One region of the Roseibium sp. 10G30-5 genome, then DNA from elsewhere that is predicted to be linked to it. Evidence: riboswitches for the same ligand, from Rfam matches in the RefSeq annotation. Region 1 holds a riboswitch; the other holds the start of a gene.
The links. Region 1 has a riboswitch for FMN ahead of AC0L7U_RS03645 (DMT family transporter). Riboswitches for the same ligand answer to the same signal wherever they lie in the genome.

Region 1 (3,929 bases):
CTGTTGTGAAGACCACGCTGCCATCGCGTTTGACCATGGCCTGCGCCTTCTTGCAGTCCATCTGTCGCAGGTCGGGTCGCGCTTCGGCGGCCGTGCTGATGAACAGGGTCGAGGCGAGAGCCAGCGAGAGGGTTGGCAGAACACGCGAACGTGTCAGTGCTTTGCGGGAACTAGGGGGCATCGGCATGACCTCATCTTCTTGGATCACGTCAAATTCGGAACCGTCCGTGGGCCTGACGTGAAGGGAGCCTTGACCTTGATGTAGGGCTGTTTGACTAAAAGTCACGTCTCGTCAAAAAGGCAATTTTGCGGCGGGAAGGCTGCTATTGCGGGCGATTGCGTGTGAGCTCGACGCTGACATTGCCAGAGGACAGTGGCAGCGGCGCGCCGGGTTTGTGGACCCGGACTCGAGCTTTCATGATCCGCCCGTCTGCGGCAAAGACGGTTTCCAGAATGGCTCCGGCCAGCCGCTCGATCAGATTGAAGCGTGTCTGTGTCACGGTCGTCTCGATTGCGCGTGTCAAGCTGGCGTAACAGATGGTGTCGTCATAGTTGTCACTGACACTGGCCTTTTCCAGATCCGCCCAACATGTCAGATCGACAATGAATCTCTGACCGAGTTGCGCCTCTTCGGCATGGACGCCGTGATAGGCGAAAAAGGCGAGGTCTTTGAGGTGAATGGCATCCATGAGAAAGTCCGATCTGAGCAGGGTGGCCGTCTGGCCGCCGGGCACCTTGCCCATGCTGGCAGGGTGCGGCTTCGCGTCTGCGCGCCGGGGCCTGAGATCTGTGGGGCTTGCATGGACCAGACAGGGCATACCGGGCGCGGGAGTGCGTCTCGATTTAAGCCTCCGTTACGCAAAAATCCAGTGGCTTGCTCAGCTCATTTGCACATGACCAGAGCGGCCGTGTTCAGTCGTGGATATTGAAGCGGGAGAAATTCGCCGACTTGTAGTAGTCCGGCCTGCATTGCGCGTGTGCCCGGCCCAGAACGTGACTTGCATCGCCCAAGGGGAAAGTCTCGACCAGATGGCCATCCACCAGAACAGTGACCCTGTATCCTCGGCGCAAGGCATTCCAGAGCATGACAAACTTGTCAGCGCAGGTCGGGCAGGAGGTCTGGATGTTACCATGCTTGTCCGGCGTGAAGCCGATGTTCTGGTCGTCGATTTGAAAACTGACGTGTGTTTTCGGCGAGAGTGGGTAACCCGGCAGGTGCATGGCTACAACGGTGCCGCGTTCTGCCGGATCGTGATTGCACCAGATGGTAAAGCGTGCGCCGTCGGAATTTTCCATCCAATAGCGCTCGAAGCCTTTCACCGTGCCATTTTGCTAAGGCCTTATCGGCGTGGGCGGCCACAATGGTGCCGAGCATCAGAAGGATCGTCGCGGCAATTTTTTTCAACATCACAAAGGGCCCCACCTCGGTTCATGTGCAGTGTATTTGAGGAACATAAAAATACGATTGTTCTAAATACTTAAAATTGAACCAACCCATTGAAAAACGACCCTTGCGCACCGGGTGGCATGCAGCTAGAAATCTTTCAGTAATACTGAAATGTTCTCGGGGCGGGGTGGAATTCCCCTCCGGCGGTAACAGGAGTTTCCTGAAGCCCGCGAGCGTTTTACGACCAGTCTGCCGGATTTTCCGGTGCGGGTCGCAAAGGTCAGCAGATTCGGTTTAAGTCCGAAGCCGACGGTGACAGTCCGGATGGAAGAGAGCAATCACGTGTAGAGGGGGCGCTGACAACCTGGTCAGTGGCGTCTTTTGCATGTGCTTTGACCCGCCCTGACTTTGACAAAAGGTCCTGGGCTCGTGGAACAATCTGTCTTCAAATCCCGTATCGTGCGAGCGGCGGTTTTCATGGTGCTTTCGGGCGCGGCCTTTTCTGTGGTGAATGTCGCGCTTCAGGCTGCGACCCGCACTCTGGGGCTGCCGTCAGCATCTGTCGTCTTCTGGCAATATGGCTTGGCGTTTCTGTTTTCTGCGCCCTGGGTGCTGCGGCGCGGTTTGCGGTCGTTGAAAACCCGTCATCCGGTTTTGCATATCCTGCGTGTCGGGTTTGCGGTTGCGGGTGTGCAATTTTGGGGCGCTGGCCTGTCGTCGGTGCCGATCTGGCAGGCCATCGCTTTGATTATGACCTCGCCGTTTTTCGTTATTGTCGGGGCGTGGTTGTTATTGGGCGAAACGATCCGTTGGCAGCGCTGGGCCGCGACCGCGTTCGGGTTTTCCGGTGCGATGGTCATTCTACAGCCGTGGTCTGCGGGCTTCAGTTGGGCGGCGCTGTTGCCGTTGCTGGCCGCGATGTTCTGGGGAGCGGCCTCGCTATTGACCAAACGGCTGACGCAGGATGAACCCGCCGACACGATCACCGCCTACTTGCTTTTGCTATTGACGCCTGCCAACGCCGTTGTGGCTATCGGTGGCGGCTTTGTCGTGCCGTGGGCAGCATCTGTTATTGCCATTATTGTGGTGGCCGGTGTTTTCACCTTTCTGGCCAACTATCTGCTGACGCTGGCCTATTCAAAGGCTGATGCAGCCTATGTCCAGCCTTTCGATCATCTGAAGTTGCCGTTGAACCTGATCGGTGGTTGGATCGCCTTTGCCAATGTTCCAAGTCTGGCCTTCTGGCCGGGGAGCTTGATGATCCTCGCTGCGTCGCTTTATGTGATGAACAGTGAGCGGCAGGCAAATGTTGGGTACGCGCAACGGACAGCACAGGCCACGGGATGACGACGTGATGACAGAAACTGGCGATCTGAAGTGCGTGCAGGTGCGTGTTCACGGACGGGTACAGGGGGTCGGATATCGGGCACTGGTGTGCGGACGCGGCTGAGGCTCGCCAGCTTCAGGGCTGGGTGCGCAACCGTGCGGATGGCACAGTGGAACTGGTTGTTTCTGGTCCGGCCGCTATTGTCGACGACATGCTGGAGTTGTTGCGTAAAGGCCCGCGACTGGCTCGTGTGTCAGATGTCGTGGTGCAGACAACCGACAAGCCGGCAGACACAGGATTTCAGCGCCTTGCGACTGTTTGACATACACAGGTGTGACGCCTCCTGGATGGGCCATGCGAGTTACACGTCGACGGAATGTGTCTTGCCGAAGATCTTCTCAAACTCTGCCCGCATCACCAGATCATTGTCTTCCATCGTCACGGGTAATCCCAAGTCGACAAGGCTGGTGACGCCGTGTTCGGAAATGCCGCAAGGCACAATGCCGCCAAAATGGCTCAGATCCGGATCGACGTTGAAGCTGATGCCGTGAAATGTGACCCATTTGCGCAGGCGAATGCCGATCGCGGCGATTTTGTCCTCAACCGTGGCGCCGCGATCTGGGCGACGCACCCAGACGCCAACACGGTCTTCGCGCCGCTCGCCGCGCACATGATAGGCCCACAGGGAATTGATAATCCACGCTTCCAGTGCTGAGATGAAGGCGCGAATGTCCTGTTGTCGCCGCTTGAGATCGAGCATCACATAGGCAACGCGCTGTCCGGGGCCATGATAGGTGTGCTGGCCGCCACGACCGGTGTGATAAACAGGAAAGCGGTCAGGGGTGATCAGATCTTCATCATGGGCGCTTGTGCCAGCCGTATAAAGCGGTGGGTGTTCCAGAAGCCAGACGCGCTCCGACGCAGTTCCATCTGCGATCTGCGCCACGCGCTCCTCCATCAGGCGGGTGGCCACATCATAATCGACCGGCGTGTCCGAGATTGCCCATTCAACCGGCGGCGCAGATATGCGCGGGAAGAAATCGACGACAAGGCTGTCCCGATTCTGGCGGGACACGGTCGGATCTGGGCTGGCTGGCGCGGCAGCAGGGGCGGCTGGCTGTTGGGAATCCGTCATGGGTCTGATACGTTAACTTGTGCGGTTTCGGGCGCTGGAAGCGCTTGTGGATTTGTTCGATTGTCGAGGCGTGTTAGGCT
Region 2 (3,929 bases), on a different replicon from region 1:
AACGCCTCACGCACCCAGCTTTTCGACATCAACCGACTTGAGTGGAGTGATCTGCTTTGCGATCTGTTCGAGGTGCCTGAAACCTGCCTGCCTGCGCCAATGCCCTCCGACAGCTTGTTCGGCCACACGTCGGCTGGTACGACAGCACTTCCCGAAGGCGTACCGATCCACGCCATGATGGGCGACAGTCACGCAGCGCTTTATGGGCACGGTGTGCGCACGCCCGGTCTCGTCAAGGCAACCTATGGCACCGGGTCCTCACTGATGACGCTGACACCCGAGCGCATCACTTCACACAATGGTCTGTCGAGCACCATTGCCTGGACAGATGCACGCGGCACCGCCTACGCCCTTGAAGGCAACATCACTGTCTCGGCACAAGCCGCCGCCTTTGCCGCCACCATGCTGGGCCTGCAAGACGCACAGGCGCTGTCCGATCTGGCGCAAACCGTACCCGATGCGGCAGGCACCACCTTCGTTCCCGCCCTGAGTGGTTTGGGCGCACCGTACTGGGATGACTACGCAACCGGGACCATCAGCGGCATGACGCTCGCAACCACACCGGCGCATATCGCAAGGGCTACCTTTGACGCCATCGCCTTACAGATCGCTGACGTGTTCCGCGCCATGGAAAAGGACATCGGCCGTCTGCTTGATGGGCTGCTGGCGGATGGCGGGGCATCTGCCAATGGCTTTCTGATGCAATTGCAGGCCGATATTCTGGACCGGCCCGTCACCTGTGGCGCACAGGCAGAAGTGGGGGCCTTCGGCGTCTGGGCCATGGGACTTGAGGCTCTCGGACACCCGGCCCCGCTTGTAAAAGATACCGGAAAGGCATTTTTTCCGGCGCAGGAAGAGCACGCTGCGGCCGTCAATCTGTCGCAGCGCTGGCGTCAAAGCGTCGCCAATCTTCTCGCCACACCGCATTGAAACCACACAAAAAGGGGCAGGGCGCAGGACGCGCTCTGCCCTCATGTCGTCAGGTCACCCTGAAGGACGTCAACCGAGCGCGAAAATCTGCCGGACAGCTTCGGCGGCTTCCTTGCCCTTGGTGATGAAGTGCGTGCGATAAAAATCGGTCAGCACCTGAGTTTCCTGATAATTATGCGGCGTCAGCGACACGGAGAAAACCGGCACTTCCGTTTCAAGTTGCACACTCATCAGCCCGGAAACCACGGCATCGGCGACAAAGTCATGGCGATAGATACCGCCATCAACGACGAAAGCCGCAGCGACAACAGCATCATAGTCACCGGTCTTTGCAAGCTTCTTGGTAAGGAGCGGCATTTCAAATGCGCCCGGCACGTCAAACGTCACGACTTGTGCGCCGGACAGCTTGGTTGCAGCAGCCTCGACGAAGCCATCATGTGCACGGTCGACGATGTCGGCATGCCAGCGGGCCTTGATGAAGGCGATTTTCTTGTTGGAATAGTTTTCAGTAGACATTCGGAACCTTTCAGCAAAAATGAGTCAAGGTCCCAGAGCACGACAAGCCGCGCCGCACACAAGGTGCAACGAAGCTGGTCCTCTTCCATCCGGACTATACCGTCGGCCCCGGAATTTCACCGGATCTGCTGACCTCCCTGCCACAAAGGCAGGAGAGCGCTCGCGGGCTTTAACCGCCGGTGGGGAATTTCACCCCGCCCCGAGAACACATCTCTTCTAGTCCGAAAAATGGGGAGAGACAATCCTCTTTTAAAGGGTGGACAATGCGTTCATGAAAAAGGGACGGTATCGCCACCGTCCCCTATCTTCATCAAAAGCGCCAAGGCGTTAAGGCCCGCCACACCTTGGCAGACGCCATCATGTCATGACGAAGTGATCCTGCGCCACTTCGCGGTAAACCTTCTTGTCCTGCACAAAATCCACGGCGCGGATCGGGCTTTTCAGCTCTTCCACATCGGCATTTCGCTTCATGCCCAATCGATCAGGGTCGGGCACAGGCACCGCTTCCATGAGCTTGCGGGTATAAGGATGCTGAGGGTCGCTGAAAACCTTGTCGCGCGGTCCGATCTCGACGATCTGACCCAGATACATCACCGCCACCCGGTGACTGACGCGCTCGACCACGGCCATGTCATGCGAGATAAACAGGAAGGCGATGCCCATGCTTTCCTGCAAGTCCAGCATCAGATTGATGACCTGCGCCTTGATCGACACATCCAGCGCCGACACACTTTCATCGGCAATGATCACCTTGGGTTTCAGCGCCAGGGCCCGCGCAATACAGATCCGCTGCCGCTGGCCGCCAGAAAATTCGTGCGGATACCGTCGTGCCATATCGGCAGACAGCCCAACCCGGTCCAGCATGCCGGCCGTCATCTCCTGTGCCTGTTTGCGAGTGCCAAGCTTGTGTTCCAGATACGGCTCGGCGATCGCCTCCCCCACGGTCATCCGCGGATTGAGGCTGGCGAACGGATCCTGAAAGATCATCTGCACCGACTGGCGCAACTTGCGCATGGCCTTGCCATTGAACGCCAGAACATCTTCGCCGTTGACAGTGACCGACCCACTGTTGGGTTCGATCAGGCGCATGATGGCACGGCCAGTCGTGGATTTACCGCAGCCGGATTCGCCCACCAATGACAGTGTTTCACCCGCATGAAGGTTGAAGGATACATCTTCGACCGCATGGACCCGACCGCTCAGTTTCGACATCAAACCGGAATGAATGTCGAACCGCTTGCACAGGTTCTTGACCTCCAGAACCGGACGACTGTCCGTCGCAGCCGTTGAAGGCATCTCCCGCGGCTTGTCCATTTCGCCGGTGATGACGTCCATCATCGGGAACCGGGCCGGCAATTCGGAGCCGGTCATGGAGCCCAGAACCGGAACAGCAGACAAGAGTGCCCGGGTGTACGGCTGTGTGCTGTGGCGGAAAATATCCGAGGTCTTTCCGGTTTCAATCTGCTCGCCACGGAACATCACAACGGTCCGGTCAGCGATTTCCGCCACCACACCCATGTCATGCGTGATGAACAGGACCGATGTGCCTTCCTCTTCCTGCAACATCTTGATCAGATCGAGAATCTGACCCTGAATTGTCACATCAAGGGCGGTGGTCGGCTCATCGGCAATGAGCAGCTTGGGCTTGGCGGCCAGCGCCATGGCAATCATTGCCCGTTGCCGCATACCGCCGGAAAAGCGGTGCGGGTATTCGTCGAACCGCGAAGCGGCTGACGGAATGCGCACCTTTTCCAGAAGGCGGATGGATTCCAGCCGCGCATCCTTTTTGGAAATCGCCGAGTGACAGCGGATAGCCTCGGAAATCTGGTCGCCGATGGTGAAAAGCGGATTGAGGCTCGTCATCGGCTCCTGGAATATCATCGAGATATCGGCGCCGCGCACCTTGCAGATCTCGGCCTCTGACAGGCCAAGCAACTCGCGGTTCTGCAAGTAGACTTTGCCCTCAACACGGCTGGTATCCCTTTGCAAAAGGCGCATGATCGACAAGGAGGTGACACTCTTGCCAGAGCCACTTTCTCCCACGATGGCCATGGTTTCGCCGGGGAAGACCTGAAAGGAAACGTCGCGAACAACGGATTTCCATTCGCCATCTGTGCGGAACGAGGTCGTCAGATTTTCGACCGAGAGAACCGGTGACGCAGATGCTGCAGTCATCGGGGTCGGGGAAATGGTTTGCTGTGTGGACATGGAATACCTCTGGAAGCGTCTTGTTATCAGTCCGGCCAGCTCATCAGACCATCGAAGCGATGGCGGCTGAGGTCTTCGATCGGGCTCGCGATGATCTCGTTGGACTTGCGGGCCTTCTCCAGTTCTTCGACCAGTCGGTCGGCAACGATCTTTTCCTGTCCCGGATGCAGATTGCACGGATCAAGATAGAAGTAGTGATGCTCAACCTCATGGTCGCGCACGATGATCGGCTGGTCCCCCTTGGCAAGCGCTGCCGAAAGATCCCATGCAGTGAT

Region 2: linked by a shared signal. The riboswitch ahead of AC0L7U_RS20100 (6,7-dimethyl-8-ribityllumazine synthase) and the one ahead of AC0L7U_RS03645 (DMT family transporter) in region 1 are both predicted to bind FMN.

Annotation. Positions count from the first base shown of each region.
Region 1 covers NZ_CM147918.1:708,530-712,458, reverse strand. Annotated here, with positions in the region: gene AC0L7U_RS03660 (hypothetical protein) at 1-187, opposite strand, end outside; gene folB (dihydroneopterin aldolase) at 324-743, opposite strand; gene AC0L7U_RS03650 (hypothetical protein) at 913-1,320, opposite strand; FMN riboswitch at 1,557-1,727, shown strand; gene AC0L7U_RS03645 (DMT family transporter) at 1,865-2,734, shown strand; gene AC0L7U_RS03640 (acylphosphatase) at 2,779-3,036, shown strand; gene lipB (lipoyl(octanoyl) transferase LipB) at 3,076-3,849, opposite strand.
Region 2 covers NZ_JBVVUH010000001.1:230,558-234,486, reverse strand. Annotated here, with positions in the region: gene AC0L7U_RS20105 (FGGY family carbohydrate kinase) at 1-930, shown strand, start outside; gene AC0L7U_RS20100 (6,7-dimethyl-8-ribityllumazine synthase) at 1,000-1,446, opposite strand; FMN riboswitch at 1,520-1,657, opposite strand; gene AC0L7U_RS20095 (ABC transporter ATP-binding protein) at 1,804-3,654, opposite strand; gene AC0L7U_RS20090 (aminotransferase class V-fold PLP-dependent enzyme) at 3,681-3,929, opposite strand, start outside.